3 regions of the Variovorax sp. 05L425 genome follow, and region 2 is predicted to be linked to each of the others. Evidence: predicted binding sites of a transcription regulator. Region 2 holds the regulator's gene; each other region holds the start of a gene.
The links. Region 2 encodes sigma-54, which starts transcription at its own class of promoters, with help from an activator protein. Its sites were predicted from a motif close to TGGCANGNAANCTGCTTT; they were not measured.
Positions count from the first base shown of each region.

Region 1: the regulator sigma-54 is predicted to act here: its motif matches at 4,076-4,093, upstream of AC1DN9_RS23320 (methanol/ethanol family PQQ-dependent dehydrogenase).
Region 3: the regulator sigma-54 is predicted to act here: its motif matches at 3,736-3,753, upstream of AC1DN9_RS13310 (transglutaminase family protein).

Region 1 is NZ_JBFTNY010000023.1:40,519-46,430, reverse strand. Features, by position in the region: gene AC1DN9_RS23340 (ABC transporter permease) at 1-790, opposite strand, end outside; gene AC1DN9_RS23335 (ABC transporter substrate-binding protein) at 787-1,977, opposite strand; gene AC1DN9_RS23330 (PQQ-dependent catabolism-associated beta-propeller protein) at 1,974-2,963, opposite strand; gene AC1DN9_RS23325 (ABC transporter ATP-binding protein) at 2,997-3,710, opposite strand; gene AC1DN9_RS23320 (methanol/ethanol family PQQ-dependent dehydrogenase) at 4,189-5,912, shown strand, end outside.
Region 2 is NZ_JBFTNY010000013.1:68,921-74,832, forward strand. Features, by position in the region: gene lptA (lipopolysaccharide transport periplasmic protein LptA) at 1-392, shown strand, start outside; gene lptB (LPS export ABC transporter ATP-binding protein) at 403-1,179, shown strand; gene AC1DN9_RS16125 (RNA polymerase factor sigma-54) at 1,189-2,775, shown strand; gene AC1DN9_RS16130 (sensor histidine kinase) at 2,772-4,538, opposite strand; gene AC1DN9_RS16135 (THUMP domain-containing class I SAM-dependent RNA methyltransferase) at 4,586-5,824, shown strand; gene AC1DN9_RS16140 (glutathione S-transferase N-terminal domain-containing protein) at 5,873-5,912, shown strand, end outside.
Region 3 is NZ_JBFTNY010000010.1:34,826-40,737, forward strand. Features, by position in the region: gene AC1DN9_RS13305 (circularly permuted type 2 ATP-grasp protein) at 1-27, opposite strand, end outside; gene AC1DN9_RS13310 (transglutaminase family protein) at 178-3,681, opposite strand; gene AC1DN9_RS13315 (MFS transporter) at 3,964-5,280, shown strand; gene AC1DN9_RS13320 (maleate cis-trans isomerase family protein) at 5,283-5,912, shown strand, end outside.

The DNA.
Region 1 (5,912 bases), on a different contig from region 2:
AGAACACCGTCAGGCAACCCAGCACGATCCAGGGTGCCGCGCCCGGGTCCTTGCCGTACAGCGCAAACCGGATCCATTCGACGGCGTGCGTGAACGGGTTGAAGCGCGCGAGCTGATAGACCCACTCGGCGCCCGACTCCTGCAGCTTCCACAGCGGGTAGAGCGCGGTCGACATGAAGTACATCGGGAAGATCACGAAGTTCATCGTGCCGGCGAAGTTCTCGAGCTGCTTGATGCGCACCGACAGCAGCAGGCCGAGCGCGCCCAGCATCAGCGCCCCGCAGACCAGTGCGACCAAGGCATTCAGACCGCCCAGCGAGAAGATCGGCAGATCGGTGCCGATCAGCAAGGCGACGATCACGAAGGCAAGCGCCTGCAACACCGACAGCAGCGCCGTCGCGCAGAGCTTGCAGAACAGCAGCCATGCGCGCGGCAACGGTGCGGTGAGCAGCAGCCGCATCAGGCCCATTTCGCGGTCGTAGACCATCGCGAGGGACGACTGCATCCCGTTGAACAACAGCACCATGCCCACCAGGCCCGGCACGATGTAGACGTCATAGGGGATGTAGGTGTCGTAGGGCTCGACGATCGCGACGCCGAACACGTTGCGAAAACCCGCGGCGAACACCGCCAGCCACAGCAGCGGGCGGACCAGCGCCGACACCAGCCGGCCGGTCTGCTGCGAGAACTTGAGCAGTTCGCGCATGACGATCGCCTGCATGGCCTGCAGCGCATGCGCGACCCCGCGGTGCGGCGCGAGTTCCGCCTCGCCGGCTTCGACGGGAATCATGGCGTCGTCTTGCATCGCTTCTCCGGGGCGTCCGCGCCCAGTGTGTCCAGCACGTTGGTCGGATGCAGCAGGCCTTCGACCGGCGCCTGCGAAATCACGCCCTGGCCGTCGGTGAGAAGCACGGTCTGGCGCAACTGCCCATCCCACGGACGGAAGGTCAGGTTCGTGCCTTTGGAGCCATCGATCGGCGTCTTGGCGAGCGCCTGCGCCCAGGCTGCGGCGGGCCCTTTCGGCGCCGCGATGGCGGCCGCGACCAGCGCCTTGCCTGCCATCCACGCCGACCAGTCGCTGTCGGTCATGGGCCGGCCAACCGCCTTGGCAAAACGGCGCGACACCTGCGGCGCGCCGTAGCGCTCGAACTGCGCATGCCAGGCCAACGCCACCAGCCCCGCATCACCCACCACCGGGCGAGGCAACACGATCCGGTATGGCAGGCCGCGTGCGAATTCGCCGTCGCTGTCGACCACCCAGACGGCGTCGTAAGTGGTGCCGGCCGTCAGCAGCAGCGGATTGGCCAGGTCGCGCTCGCGCGGGTCGCCCGAGAGCTTGAAAGGCTTGGTCGCAACCACCTGCAAGCCGTAGCGCTTGATCGAAGCCTGCGCCGCGGCGGCGCGCACCTGGTCCTGCGCGCTCGGGCCGACGAGCAGCAACACCTTGCTCCATTTGCGCGACACGAGCGTTTGCGCCAGCGCGTCGGCCCGCATGCGCTCGCTCGGAAGAATGTGGAACAGGCGCGCCCTGCAGTCCTGCTCGCGCAGACGATCTTCGGCATCGCCGACGTTGATCACCGGCAGCTTCACGGCATCGACCACGGCCAGCGTCCAATCGGCGGGAAGATCCGTCACGATCACGGCGGCGCCTGATTTTTCGGCCGCCTGCGCGGCGGCGCGTGCGGCCTCCCGCGAGTCGGCGGACTGCTTCGCCAGCGTGACCGCCGCATCGACGGCCTCGAGTTCGAACTGGCCTTCGTCCAACGCGACCTGCAAGCCGTCACTCGCGGGGCCGTCAGGGTGGCCCAGAAAGTGGCGCTCGACGCGCGACCGTTCGAGCCGCGTGTCAGGGTTCGGCGAGATCAGCGTCGCCTTCAACGGGGTGATGGCGCCCTTCGTTTGTCCGATCGACGCCGGCGCCGCCAGCAGCAGCCCCAGCAGCGACGAAAGGCCGACAGAGCAGGCGATCCACTTCATTCGACCACCACCAGCCCATAAGGCACGCGGCCGACGGGGATGCTCTTGATCGGCTTGGCCGCGGCGACATCGACGACGGTCACGTCATCACTCAAGCCGTTCACCACGTACAGCCGGGCTTCGGCCTTGTCGAGCGTGACGTTCCATGCGCGCTTGCCGACCAGTACGAGGTTCGTGACCTTGCGCTGCGGCACGTCGACGAACGCGACGTGGTTGGCACGGCCCAGCGCCACGAAGGCGCGTTTGCCGTCGCGCGAAATCTGGATGCCTACCGGCGTGATGTCTTCGCTGCGCGCGCCCTTGACTTCGAACTTCACGTTGCCGATCACATTGCGTGTGGCCGTATCGATGATGCTGACGCTCGCGTCGAGTTCGTTGGTGACCCACAGTTCCTTGCCGTCGGGGGTGAAGGCCATGCGACGTGGCCGCTTGCCGACTTTCACGTTCTTGACGATGGTGCCGCTGGCGACGTCGATCACGTGCACGAGGCTTGCGACTTCGGAGGTCACATACAGCGTCTTGCCGTCCGCGCTGACCTTCACGCCTTCGGGCTCCTTGCCGACCTTGATCGTCTTGAGCACCTTGCCGCTCAAGGCATCGATGAAGCTGACCGCCCCTTCGTCCTCGTTGGATGAATAGATGGTCTTGCCGTCCGGCGATACATCGAAGGCCTCGGGCTCGTCGCCCAGCGGAATGCGGCGCACCGACTTGCCCGTTGCCGGGTCGATCACGTCGGCAACGTTCGAATCGCTGCAGGCGACCATGATCAGGTGATCCGCGGTGAGCTGGATGTGCCGCCCCCGATTGCAGGTCGGGATGGTGCCCTTGACGCTGAGGGTCGCCAGGTCGATCAGCGTGATGGCCTGGTCCTTCTCGCTCGACACATAGGCGGTGCCTTGTGCCAGCGCGGCCGTGCCGAGGCACACGCACGACAGCGCCACGACCGAACGGGCCACACGCTTCCAGACCGGGGCAACTTCATTCATGTCGACGTCTCTCCTGATGTGAATCGATGGCGATCAACTCGTGCGCGCGATGAACCCCGCTTCAAGCGTCGGCTCTCCAAGCGCTTGCGTCACCTCGGCCGGCGTGCCGTCGGCCAGCAGCTCGCCCTTGTGCAACACCAGCACGCGGTCGGCGCCTTCGGCCTCCTCCACCCGGTGCGTTGCCCACAGGACGCAGACTCCGCGCTCCTGCACGTTCGCATGGAGCGCACGCATCAGGTCCTGGCGTGACTTCGGGTCCAGGCCCACCGTGGCTTCATCCATCAGCAGCACGGAGGGTCGATGCAGCAATGCACGCACAAGTTCCACCTTGCGCCGATTGCCGCCGGACAGTTCGCGCACCTTGCGATCGAGGTCCGCGTCGATGCCGAGTTGGGCACAGCCCGCCTCGATGCGGGATGCCGCCAGCCGCCGCGGCAGGCCGTGCAGGTCGGCCTGGAACAGCAGGTTCCGGCGGATGCTCAGATCCAGATCGAGCGATATCTGCTGAAACACCACGCCGATGTGGCGCAATGCCGCGGTCGCGGATCGGCGCAGCGAGTGACCGGCTACTTCGACCTCGCCTTCGTCGGCTGCAAACAGCCCGGTGAGCACCTGGAACAGCGTCGACTTGCCTGCGCCGTTGGGCCCGAGCAAGGCCACGAACTGACCTGACGACATGGTCAGCGAAAGACCCTTCAATGCCGCCCGCGCCCCGTAGCGCTTGGTCAGGCCGGTGGTCCGGAGCATGGTCGTCGATGGGAGCGTCTGTGGCATGAATAACTTCGAGCATGCAATACGCGCGCCCATCGGCGCAAGCGGGTTGCGCCCTGCAAAGGACATGGTTGGGGAATGCGTCGTCTGGCGGTGAAACACTCTGTGTCGAAAGTGGTTGCCACAATTTCGGCGCAGCGGGCCTGGCGCAATGCTTCGGTTCTCGCCGCGCTGACAGCGGGAGCGAGACGCCATTGCAAACACGCAGTGTCAACTTCGGAACTCGCTTCTTCAATGCATGCCATCGATAGGGTTTCCCCTTAACGAAATGGCTCGCTCGGAGGGGCCGAGCCAACCGAGGAGGCACCCCCGCCGGACCGGCGAATCAGGCGTGTTCGAGCGGGCGCGCATCTTGCATTTAGTGCCGTCGCCGACTTCATTGCGTTGTGCGGCAGGCGCCCTGTCGGAGGTTCCGTTCGGGGGGGCTCTGGTGAAACAGAACAAGGAGACTTCGATGCGAATTTCCGGGCAATTCCACGGGCGCCCTTGGCGCTATTTGGCGGTGGCGCTACTCGCATTGCCAGCCTTGGCATTTGCGAATGCCGACGTCGAGAAAAACATCGCCAACTCGAAGAACTGGGCGATGCAGGCTGGGGACATGTACAACCATCGCTACAGCACGCTCAAGCAGATCAACACCGGCAATGTCGGCAAGATGCAGGTCGCGTGGACCTTCTCCACCGGCGTGCTGCGCGGGCATGAAGGTTCGCCGCTGGTCATCGACAACATGATGTTCCTGCACTCGCCCTTCCCCAACAAGGTCTTCGCGATCGATCTCGATACGCAGAAGATCGTGTGGAAGTACGAACCCAAGCAGGACCCGGCGGTGATCCCGCAGATGTGCTGCGACACGGTCAACCGCGGCGTCGCATATGCCGAGGGCAAGGTCTTCCTCCAGCAGGCCGACAGCAATCTCGTCGCGCTCGATGCCAAGACCGGCAAGGTCGTCTGGACCGTGAAGAACGGGGATCCGAAGCTGGGCGCCGTCAACACCAACGCGCCGCACGTCTTCAAGGACAAGGTCATCACCGGCATCAGCGGCGGCGAGTGGGGCGTGCGGGGCTTCCTTGCGGCCTACGACATCAACACCGGCAAGCAGGTCTGGAAGGCCTACAGCACGGGGCCGGACGCCGAAATGCTCATGGACCCGGACAAGACCATGACCTGGACCGACGGCAAGATGGCGCCCGTCGGCAAGGACTCTTCGCTGAAGACCTGGCAAGGCGATCAGTGGAAACTCGGCGGCGGGACCACCTGGGGTTGGTACAGCTACGACAAGGCCCTCAATACGGTGTTCTATGGCACCGGCAACCCGTCGACCTGGAACCCCTCGCAACGCCCCGGCGACAACAAGTGGTCCATGACGATCTTCGCGCGTGACGTCGACACCGGCATGGCCAAGTGGGCCTACCAGATGACACCGTTCGACGAATGGGACTTCGACGGCATCAACGAGATGATCCTGGCCGACATCGACGTCAAGGGCAAGCCCACCAAGGCGCTCGTGCACTTCGACCGCAACGGCTTCGGCTACACGCTGAACCGTGTGACCGGCGAATTGCTCGTGGCCGAAAAGTACGACCCGCAAGTGAACTGGGCCACGAAGGTCGACATGAAGACCGGCCGTCCGCAAGTGGTGTCCAAGTACTCCACGGCGCAGAACGGGCCGGACGTCAACAGCAAGGGCATCTGCCCGGCAGCACTGGGTTCCAAGGACCAGCAGCCGGCTTCCTTCGACCCGGAAACCAAGCTCTTCTACGTGCCGACCAATCACGTCTGCATGGACTATGAGCCGTTCAAGGTCGAATACACGGCGGGCCAGCCATACGTCGGCGCCACGCTCTCCATGTACCCGGCCCCGGGCAGCCATGGCGGCATGGGCAACTACATCACCTGGAACGCCGGTACCGGCAAGATCGTGCAGAGCCATCCCGAGAAGTTCTCGGTCTGGAGCGGCGCGCTCAACACGGCGGGCGGCCTCTCCTGCTACGGCACGCTCGAGGGCTACATGAAGTGCGTCGACAAGAAGAACATCAACAAGGAACTGTTCAAGTTCAAGACGCCCTCCGGCATCATCGGCAACGTGTTCACCTACGAGCACAAGGGCAAGCAGTACATCGGCGTGTTCTCCGGCATCGGTGGCTGGGCCGGCATCGGCATGGCCGCGGGGCTCGAGAA
Region 2 (5,912 bases):
AGCAGAAGCGGGATGCCGGCACCGACGAGTGGATCGAAGGCCAGGGCGAGACCATCGAATACGACAGCCGCGCCGACAACGTGAAGTTCATCCGCCAGGCGGTGATGCGTCGGCTGATCGGCGCCACCGTCAGCGACGAGAGCAGCGGGCCGCTGATCGTCTACGACCAGAGCAACGACACCTTCACGGTCAATGGCTCGTCGCTGCCACCGAACGCTGGCGTGGCAAGCCAGCCCGGCGGCCGCGTCCGGGCCATCCTCACCCCCAAGACCGCCGCGGCGCCGGGCGCCGCCCCTGGTGCCAAGCCGGCGCCTGCCGCAGCCGCCAAGCCGGCCGAGGGCAAGGGCTTGCGGTCCACCACCACGCTGGGCGGAGAAGCAAAGAGTGATTGAAACCGCTGGTATGAGCGCAGGCGCGGACATGGCGGAAAGCCGCCTCGAGGCGCGTGGCCTGCAAAAGAGTTACGGCAGCCGCACGGTCGTCAAGGACGTGTCCCTGGGCGTGCAGAAGGGCGAGGTCGTCGGCCTGCTGGGCCCCAACGGCGCAGGCAAGACGACGTCCTTCTACATGATCGTCGGCCTGGTTCGCGCCGATGCCGGCGACATCACCATCGACGGCGAGCCGATCGCCCACATGCCGATCCACCGGCGCGCGCGCATGGGGCTGAGCTACCTGCCGCAGGAAGCGTCGATCTTTCGCAAGCTCACGGTCGAGGAAAACGTCCGGGCCGTGCTCGAGTTGCAGTACGAACCCGACGCCCACGGGCGACCGGCGCCCCTGAGCAAGCGGCGCATCGAGGAGCATCTGGCCGAACTCCTGGCCGACCTGCGCGTCGACCACCTGCGCGATTCCCCGGCCCTGGCCCTGTCCGGCGGCGAGCGCCGCCGCGTCGAGATCGCCCGCGCCCTCGCCACGCAGCCGCGTTTCATCCTGCTCGACGAACCGTTCGCGGGCATCGACCCGATTGCGGTGATCGAGATCCAGCGAATCATCAGCTTCCTGAAGGAGCGCGGCATCGGTGTGCTGATCACCGACCACAACGTCCGTGAAACGCTGGGCATCTGCGATCACGCTTTCATCATCAGCGACGGGCATGTGCTCGCCCAGGGCACGCCTTCGGAGATTGTCGACAACGCCGATGTGCGGCGCGTCTACCTCGGCGAGCATTTCAGAATGTGATCGCGTTCCATGAAGCAGGGTCTTTCGCTGCGTGTATCGCAGCATCTCGCGCTGACACCCCAACTCCAGCAATCGATCCGACTGCTGCAGCTTTCCACGCTCGAGCTTTCGCAGGAAGTCGAGCAGATGCTCGACGACAACCCGTTTCTCGAGCGCACCGCCGAAGAGGCCGCGCGCGAGGAATTCGGTCTCGATGCCGCCGACGCACCCGTCCGCGATGACGACCGGATGGCCGAGGTCGATGGTGACTTCGTCGCCGGCGCGCCCGGCTCGGCGGCGGAATCCGCCACCGCCGTCAACGGCGAAGCCGAAGTCGCCGTCGCCGAAGGCGTGGACTCCGAACCCGACTGGGAAGGCGACGGCACCGTCGATCTTGCGCCCGACGACAGCGAATGGGGCGGCGATGCCCCGGCCCGCGCCAACAACCTCGGCGACGACGAGCGCACCGACGCGACCGAACTCGCGCGCAGCCAGGAGTCGCTCCAGTCCTTCCTGCATCGCCAGGCCTTGGGCCTTCGCCTGAGCGACACGGACAGCGCGGCACTGCGCTTCCTGATCGAATCGCTCAACGACGACGGCTACCTCGAAGATTCGCTGCCCGCGCTCGCATCCGGCCTTGCTGGAGACGACAACGATCAGTTCGACGACCTGGTGCATCACTTCCAGGTTGCGCTCGGCCTGCTGCAGAGCCTGGAACCGGTCGGCGTCGGCGCGCGCAGCCTCGGCGAGTGCCTCACCATTCAACTGCGCGCCCTTGCGAGCGAGGACGAGACCGAAGAGGAAGCACAGATCCGAAAGACGGCCATCGCCATCTGCAAACAGCCGATGGAATTGCTCGCCCGGCGCGATATCAAGCGACTGGTCACGCTCACGCGAAGCAATGAGGACGAGGTTCGCGCCGCGCTGCAGCTCATCGCCAGGCTCGAACCCAAGCCGGGCCGCCGTTTCGTGGACGTCGAACGCAACGTGGTCATTCCGGACGTGATCGTTTCGCGCGTCGGCAACGGCACGAACACCAAGTTCCGCGTCATGCTCAACCCCGAAGTCATGCCGCGTCTGCGCGTGCACGACATCTATGCCAGCGCGCTCAAGCAGCACAAGGGCGAAGGCAGCCAGGCGCTGTCGCAGCGGCTGCAGGAGGCGCGCTGGTTCATCAAGAACATCCAGCAGCGCTTCGACACCATCTTGCGTGTGTCCAACGCCATCGTCGAGCGGCAGAAGAGCTTCTTCGTACACGGCGAACTCGCGATGCGACCGTTGGTGCTGCGCGAAATCGCCGACGAACTGGGCCTGCACGAATCGACCATCAGCCGCGTGACCACGGCCAAGTACATGGCGACGCCCTACGGCACCGTCGAGCTCAAGTACTTCTTCGGCTCGGCGCTGGGCACCGAGACCGGCGGCAACGCTTCAAGCACGGCGGTGCGGGCGTTGATCAAGCAGTTCGTGAGCGCCGAGGATCTCAAGAAACCGCTGTCCGACAGTCAGATCTCCGAGATGCTCAAGGAGCAGGGGATCGAATGCGCCCGCCGCACGGTCGCGAAATACCGCGAGGCCTTGCGCATCGCGCCGGCGAATCTCCGCAAGGCGCTCTAGATTCGCCTTTGAGCCCGCAGCAGCAGCGCGCGCAGGTCGGCGGGCTGCACCGGTTTGCGCAGCGCCTGCCAGCCGCGTTCGCGGGCCAGTTCGAGCGTTGCGTCGTCGATGTCGGCGGAGATCAGCGCGATCGCCAGGTTCGGGCTTCGCCGCTGCAGTTCCTTGGCGAGCGCAATGCCATCCAACTCACCCGGCAGCCGGATGTCGCACAGCGCGATCTCGAAAGCGGGAAGGTTCGGCAACGCCAATGCGTCCGCCGCGCTGATGCAGACGTGCGGGCGCGCCCTCCAGAGGCGCAGCAGCGCCGCAACGCTGTCGGCGACCACGGTGTTGTCCTCGACCACCAGCACCCCAAGGCCCTGCCGCAGCGTTCCCGGGGCGGCGGCTTCGGTAGCCGAGACCATCGAAGGCACGACCGGCGCGCCCAGCGGTGCGGCCGGCAATTCGAAGCCGAACACCGATCCGCGCCCGGGCGCCGAGCGCAGCGTGATCTCAACGCCGAGTCGAGCAGCCAGCCGTCGCACGATGGCGAGTCCCAGTCCGTGGCCACGCTGCAGGTTGCGTTCGATGTTGCCGATCTGCTCGAAGTCGCCGAACACGCGCTCCTGTGCTTCAGGCGCGATGCCGACGCCCGCGTCGCGCACTTCGACGCGCCATGCATCAGGGCGGCGCCGGCATGCCAGCAGCACGCGCCCCCGGGGCGTGAACTTGAGCGCGTTGTCGACAAGGTTGCCGAGGATGCGGCGCAGCGCAACCGCGTCCGTCCAGACCACCACGTCCGGCGGGCATCGCACACGCACGCGGCCGCTGCCGGCTTGGCGCGCCAGTTCGTTCAGCAAGGGCGCGAGCGCGACGGCGACCGGCGTGATCGGGTCGGCCGCGGCCTCGATGCGTCCGATCTCCAGCAATTGATTGGTAAGACCTTCGAGCGCCTGCTGCGCGCGCGATAGCGCGGCGACGGTGTTCTGCACGGTCAGCCGGTCTTCGCCGGCATCCAGCTGATGGCGCAGGACCTCAGCTTGCAAGCCCATCGCCATCACCGGCTGGCGCAGATCATGGTTGGCGGCCGAGAAGAAGCGCAGCCGCTCGGCCTGCGCTTCCTGCGATTCGCGCAGGCCCGCCAGCGCCTGCGCGCGCAGCGCACTTTCGTTGTGGCGCAGGCCGATGTTCTCTTCGAGCTGCCGCGCACGCTCGCCCACCAGGCGCCAGACCATGGCGAGCAGCCCGATGCCGAGCACCGCCATGACCATCATGGACGGGGCGCCGAATCCGATGCCCATGACGATCACCGGCGCCAGCAGCAACGTGATCGCCAGTTGCATCGCCGGCGTGTAGTACGAGACGGAAAACACCGACGACAGCGTCATCGCCATGACCACCAACCCGATCATCAACTGTGAGGTGGCATTGGCCGGGTCGAAAAGAAGGATGCCCGCAGCGCCGTGAGCGCCCTCGTGCACCGCGATGCGCAGCGTGTGCAGGCGCAAGGCCGGCTTGATGTTCTCGGGCGTCAGCGGGTCGGGCAGCCGCTGCGGAAAAAAACCGCGATAGGCTGTGGTGGCCGCAATCATGGCGATCCAGATGGCCGCATGCGACACCGAGTACTGCCACGCGAAAAGCGCCGCCACGCCGCAATCGAGCAGAAACTGAACGAGCAGAACAGGTCCGCTCGGCTGAGTGCTGAGCCTGAGGACCTCGCAATGCACGGCAAACCGGTCGGCTGCCGAAGTCTCTGTTTGAGCTGGGACGGTCGGGGAGCTCATCTGCGAGCCACTATAGAGCAGCATCGAGACAAGGCGACAATCGGCGTGTGAACGATCTTTCGCTTTTTCTTCCCTGCGCCGCTGGCGTCGAGGATTTCCTCGCACAGGAAGTGCACGCGCTGACTGGCCGTGTCGGCCAGGACCTGCTGACGCTGCGCGGCGGCGTGCGCGTGCGGGCCGATTGGCGCGATGCGCTGAAGCTCAATCTCCACAGCCGGCTGGCGCAGCGCGTGCTGATCGAGCTCGCCCATGCACCATATCGGAGCGAGAACGACTTGTACGCGATCGCGAGTGGCGTGGCTTGGGAGATCTGGTTCACACCCAAGCAGACCTTCAAGATCGAGACCACCGCCCAGCACAGCCCACTGCAGAGCCTGAACTTCGCCACCCTGCGCATCAAGGACGCGATCGCCGACCGCTTTCGCGCCAAGGCGGGGGGCGTGCGGCCCAGCATCGAGACCCAGTGGCCCGACACCCGCGTGTTCGCGCACCTGACGACCGACGAGTGCACCCTCTACATCGACACTTCCGGCGAGCCCCTCTTCAAGCGCGGCTGGCGGCAGGACAAGGGTGATGCGCCCCTCAAGGAAACGCTGGCCGCCGCCATGCTGGCCGCCAGCGGCTGGTGGAACCCCGAGACGGGCGTGGTGTCGACGCAACCCCTGTACGACCCCTGCTGCGGCAGCGGGACCATCGCCATCGAGGCCGCGCAGATCGCATCCGGCATGGCCTCGGGCTCGCTGCGGCGATTCGGGTTCGAAAAGCTGCTGCCGTTCCAGGCGCATGTGTGGGCCGCGCTCAAGACCGAGGCCGTGCCCAAGGAGCGCGTGCAGGCGCCCGCCGTCTTCGGCTCGGACGTCTCGCACCGCATGGTGGATTTCGCCGAGCGCAACGCCGAGCGCGCCGGTGTCGCGCAGTTGGTGCAGTTCCGCGGAGGCGATGCGTTGCAGCGCATGCCGCCGGCCGAATCGGGCGTGATCGTGCTGAATCCACCCTACGGCGAGCGCATCGAGGTCGGCGGCGTGTCGCGCGGCCGCGAGCAGGCGCAGACCGAAGACGGCGGCCAGTTCTTCACCCAGTTGGCCAGCCACTGGAAGAAGAACTACGCCGGCTGGACCGCTTGGGTGCTGACGCCCGATCTGCAACTGCCCAAGCGCATGCGGCTGAAGGAGTCGCGCCGCGTGCCGATGTGGAACGGGCCGATCGAGTGCCGCCTGTTCCGCTTCGACATGATCGCCGGCTCGGCACGCGCACGGCCCGATCCCGGCTCGCCTGCGAAGGCGTAGCGCCTGGGACAGAATGCAGGCCTTCTCGTCCCAACCTCCCATCACGCCATGACAGACCTGTTGTCCGCTTTCCCCATCACCAAGAAAT
Region 3 (5,912 bases), on a different contig from region 2:
CGAGGCCAGGTCGGCAGGCGCCTCCATCGCTTGCGCGTCGAAGAGGGATTCGTTCAGTGGGTCCACGGTGTCATTGTCACTCGCCCCCAGGTTGCCCGCACTTCGTGTCGGGCGCCCACCCCCTGCCGGGGGCAATACCGGCGGCCCGGCGAAGTCGGTTCCGCGGTATTCCTGGGCTTAGCGGCGCAGGTCCAGCGTGAAGGGGAACTCGCGGCTGCCGGCGATTTCGATGGTTGCCGGCGGGGTGGTGAGCAATCCGGGTGTGTGTCCCATGCGTGAGAAGCGCGAGTGGCGACGGCTCTCGGCCTCGTAGGCGTTGACGGGGAAGGTGTCGTAGTTGCGGCCGCCCGGGTGCGCCACGAAATACTGGCAGCCGCCCAGCGAGCGCTTCATCCAGGTGTCGACCAGGTCGAAGGTCAGCGGGGCGTGGGCGCCGATGCTCGGATGCAGCGCCGAGGGCGGATTCCACGCCTTGTAGCGCACGCCGGCAACGAACTCGCCCGTGGTGCCGGTGGGTTGCAGCGGCAGCACCTTGCCGTTGACAGTGACGACATGCCGGCTCTCGTTGAGCCCGGTGACGCGCACTTCGATGCGTTCGAGCGACGAGTCGACATAGCGCACGGTGCCGCCCGCCGAGCCTTCCTCGCCCATCACATGCCACGGCTCCAGCGCGTTGCGCAATGACAGCTCGATGCCCATGGCCTGCACCTGGCCGACCAGCGGGAAGCGGAACTCGAAATGCGGCGCGAACCAGTTGGGGTCGAAGGCAAAGCCCGCCTGCCGCATTTCGCTGATGACGTCGTCGAAGTCCATCTTCACGAAGGTCGGCAGCAGGAAGCGGTCATGCAACTCGGTGCCCCAGCGGGTGGCCGGCGCAGCGTAGGGCGCGTCCCAGAAGCGGGCGATGAACGCGCGCAGCAGCAGTTGCTGCGCGATGCTCATGCGCGCATGCGGCGGCATCTCGAAGGCGCGCAGTTCGAGCAGGCCCAGCCGGCCGGTGCTGGAGTCCGGCGAGTAGAGCTTGTCGATGCAGAACTCGCTGCGGTGCGTATTGCCGGTGACGTCGACGAGGATGTTGCGCAGCGTGCGGTCAACGAGCCAGGCGGGCATGTTCTGCCCGTAGATCTCGCGGTTGCGCGCGATTTCCTTCAGCGCGATCTCGAGCTCGTAGACCTGGTCGTTGCGCGCCTCGTCGACGCGCGGCGCCTGGCTGGTCGGGCCGATGAACATGCCCGAGAACAGGTAGCTCAGCGACGGGTGGTTGTGCCAGTAGAGCAGCAAGCTGGCGAGCAGCTCGGGCCGTCGCAGGAAGGGGCTGTCCGTCGGCACCGCGCCGCCCAGCACGAAGTGGTTGCCGCCGCCGGTGCCGGTGTGGCGGCCGTCGGTCATGAACTTCTCGGCCGACAGGCGCGTCTCGAAGGCCGCGTTGTAGAGGAACTCCGTGTGGTCGACCAGTTCGCCCCAGTTGTGCGCCGGATGGATGTTGACTTCGATCACGCCCGGATCGGGTGTGACCTGCAGCATCTTCAATCGCGGATCGCGCGGCGGCGGGTAGCCCTCCATCACGATCTTCACGCCGAGTTGTTCGGTCGTGGCTTCGACGGCCGCGACGAGATCGAGGTAGTCCTCCAGGCGCGCGAGCGGCGGCATGAAGACATAGAGCACGCCCGAGCTGTCGCCGACCTTCTCGGCCGCCGGACCGTTGGCGCGGCGCGGGTCGCGCACTTCCACGCACAGCGCGGTGCGCGTGACCCAGTGGGCCGATTCGCCGCGACGCGGATGACGTGCAATGGTGGGATCCTGCGTCGCGTCGGCGTGTTCACCGCCATCGCCGCCTTCACCGCCCGGCGTCTGCATGCGCACCGTGGCTGGCGTGGCCTGAGGATTGCCGAAGGCGTAGGGCACGGCGCCGCGGTCTGCGTCCGGCCCCGCGGGTGCGCTCGCATAGCGCGCGCGGTAATCAGCGGCGGTGGGCAGGCTGCCGCGCGGCGCGGTCGGATCGCGCTCGACGAGGTAGGGGTAGTCGCCCTTGCTGGCCCAGGGCTGGGAATCGAGCGGGAGGCGATAACCCATCGGCGAATCGCCGGGGATCAGGTACATGCGGTCATCGCGCAGGAACCAGGGGCCGGTCTTCCATCCCGGGCCAGCCAGTGCGGGCGCATCGGCGTCGGCGTTCGAGGCCTCGATGGGCAGCATGTAGCCGATCACGGCATCGAGCTTCTGGGTGAACACGCGGCGCAGGCGCACGCGTTCCATCTCGTCGTCGAGTTTCGAGTCGAAAGGATCGACATTGACCGGCAGCCGGCGTTCGCGCCAGAGGTAGTAGTAGACGTCTTCGTAGCCGGGCTGGATGTAGCGCTCGGTCAGGCCGAGACGGTGCGCGAGCACGGTGGTGAAGCGGCGCGCGTCTTCGCTCGTGTAGTGCGTGGGGGTGCGTTCATCGGCGAAGAGTTCGGGGTTGTGCCATAGCGTCTCGCCGTCGGCGCGCCAGAAGATCGACAGCGCCCAGCGCGGCAACTGCTCGCCCGGATACCACTTGCCTTGCCCGAAGTGGAGGAAGCCGCCCTTGCCGTATTCGGCGCGCAGCTTGTGCACGAGTTCGGTGGCGTAGAAGCGTTTCGTGGGGCCGAGCGCCTCGGTGTTCCATTCGGGCGCGTCGCGGTCGGTGGTGGCGACGTAGGTCGGTTCGCCACCCATGGTGAGGCGCACGTCGCCGGCTTTCAGGCGCTTGTCGACCGCCTCGCCGAGCGCGAGCACCTCGGCCCATTGCTCTTCGGTGTAGGGCTTGGTCACGCGCGGCGATTCGTGAATGCGCGTGACGTTCATCTCGTGGCCGAACTCGACCTCGGCGTCATCCACCACGCCTTCGATCGGTGCGGCGCTCGACGGCGTCGGTGTACAGGCGAGCGGAATATGGCCTTCGCCGGCCAGCAGGCCCGACGTGGCGTCCAGCCCGATCCAGCCGGCGCCTGGGAGGTAGACCTCGCACCATGCGTGCAGGTCGGTGAAGTCAACGGTCGTGCCGCTCGGACCGTCGAGCGCTTTCACGTCCGGCGTGAGCTGGATGAGATAGCCCGACACGAAGCGCGCAGCCAACCCGCAATGGCGCAGCAGTTGCACCAGCAGCCAGCCCGAGTCACGGCACGAGCCGGAGCCGTTGGTGAGCGTCTCTTCCGGCGTCTGCACGCCGGGCTCCATGCGGATCAGGTAGTTGACGTCCTTCTGCACCTGCTGGTTGATCCCCACCAGGAAATCGATGGTGCGCTGCGTCTTGCGATCGATCTTGTCGAGGTAGGCCTGCACCAGCGGCGTGGCCTCGTCGGCGACGAGGTAGGGCGCCAATTCCTGCGCCTGTGCTTCGGTGTACTTGAAAGGGAAGTTCTCGGCCTGCGGTTCGAGGAAGAAGTCGAAGGGGTTATAGACCGCCATCTCGACCACGAGATCGACCGTGACCTTGAATTCGCGCGTCTTCTCGGGAAACACGAGCCGCGCGAGGTAGTTCGCGAACGGGTCCTGCTGCCAGTTGATGAAGTGCTGCTCGGGTTCGACCCGCAGCGAATACGAAATGACGTTGCTTCGGCAGTGCGGCGCCGGGCGCAGGCGGATCACCTGAGGCCCTAGCTGCACTGGACGGTCGTACTTGTAGTGAGTGACGTGGTGAAGTGCGGCGTGAATGGACATTCTTTTTCCGTGCGTCGAGCGTGCCTCGGGTGGCTCGCATACTAGCCCACACCGGAAGCAATTAGCGCGCCATAAAGGCGTGCCAGGGGTTTCCCGGGTTCGCCGGTGTCGGGAGGGTGTCGCTCCGCATCCGTGCTTCGACATAGGTGTTTTCGATAGTGTTGGCGTTATTGTCAACAACGACGTTGACAGTTGTGTTGTCAGAGCCTAAATTGCGCCTCATCAGCTTCCGCTCGGGGCTTGCGAGGGTCCGAGGGCGATATGCAACCAAGGAGACAACAGATGCAATCCACCACGGCTCTGCCGCAAACGGCGCTCGCCAATCCAGCCCTCCAGCCCTCCAAGGTGCGCTGGAAGATCTTCCTGATGATGTTGTTCCTGATCTCGATCAACTACATCGATCGGGCTTCGCTGTCGGTGGCCATGCCGCTGATCGCCAAGGAGTTCGACATCGGCCCGGCGGTGCAGGGCCTGCTGCTCAGCTCCTTCTTCTGGACCTATGCCTTGATGCAGATTCCGGGCGGCATGCTGGCCGACCGCTACGGCCCGCGCGTGGTGATTGCCGGCGCCACCCTGGGCTGGGGCTTTTTCCAGGCGATCGCCGCTGTTTGCACCGGCTGGGTCCCGCTGCTGCTGACGCGGCTGGGCCTCGGAGCCGCTGAAGCGCCGATCTACCCGGCTGGCGGCAAGCTCAATGGCATCTGGATGACCCAGACCGAGCGGGGCCGCGGCGCGACCTTGCTCGATGGCGGCGCACCGCTTGGCGCCGCGCTGGGCGCGATCCTCATCTCGGCCTTGATCGGCCTGCTCGGATCCTGGCGCCTCTCGTTCGTCATTGCCGGCATCGGCACCGTGCTTGCCGGCTTCTTCGCCTGGAGCTACATCCGCAACCATCCGCGGCAGCATCCTGGCGTCAATGAAGCCGAGGCAAGCTACATCGAGGCCAGCCATGCCGCCGATGCCGCCAAGGAATCGAAGGATGCGAGCGGCCGCGTGCTGGACTTCTTCCGCTACCGCTCGGTGTGGGGCATGTTCTTCGGCTGGATGTGCTTCAACGCACTGTTCTACGGCCTGCTCACCTGGATGCCGAACTACCTCTCGAAGGTGCACGGTTTCGACATCAAGCAGATGGGCGGCGCGGTGTTCATCATGTTCTTCTCGGGCTTCGTCGGCGAAATGTTCGGCGGGTGGCTCGCCGACAAGTGGCAGGCGAGCGGAGCGTCGCAAGGGAAGGTGCTTCGCACGCTGTTCGGCTTCTCGTCGATCATTGCCACCGCCTCGATCTACATGGTTTCGCAGATCACCGACCCGATCGCTGTCGTCGTCCTGTTGTCGGTGACGCTGTTCTTCCTGCGCTGGTGCGGCCTGTTCTGGTGCGTGCCGGCGATCCTCGGCACGCGCGCCCGGGTCGGCTTCCTCGGCGGCACCATGAACCTGGGCGGCAATGTGGCGGGCATCGGCGTGCCGATCGTGGTCGGCCTGATCGTGCAAGCCACAGGCTCCTACTTCCTGGCGCTGATGCTGTTCGCGGCAGCGGGTGCCGGACTGTTCGTCTGCTCGACGATGTTGATCGACTACAGCAAGAAGCTGCCGGTCTGATGATGGCTCAGCGCAAACTCATTGGCGTGCTGACGCCGTCGTCCAACACCGCGCTCGAACCGCTGACCAGCGCGATGGTCAGTGGCGTGCCTGGTGTCTCGGCGCACTTCTCGCGTTTCACCGTCACCGAAATCTCGATGCGCGATGCGTCCCTGAACCAGTTCGACGACAGCAAGATCCTCGAAGCCGCACGGTTGCTGGCCGACGCGAACGTCGACGTGATCTGCTGGAGTGGCACCTCGGCCAGCTGGCTCGGCTTCGAGAAGGACCGGGCACTGTGCGCCCGCATCACCGAGGCGACCGGCATTCCGGCCACCACCTCGGTGCTGGCGCTCAACGAACTCCTGGCGGCCCAGGGCGCGCGCACGCTGGGCCTGGTCTCGCCCTATGTCGAGGACGTGCAGCGGCGCATCGTCGCCAACTACGCCGGCATCGGCATTGACTGCGTCGCCGAGCGGCACCTCGACCTGACGGTGAACTTCTCGTTCAGCGAAGTCGGGCCCGACACGCTGCGCCGCATGCTTCGCGAGGTGGCCCGGGAGAGGCCCGACGCCATGACCATCATGTGCACCAACCTGCAAGGTGCGCAGCTGGTCGAAGAGATGGAGCGCGAACTCGGCATCCCGATCTAC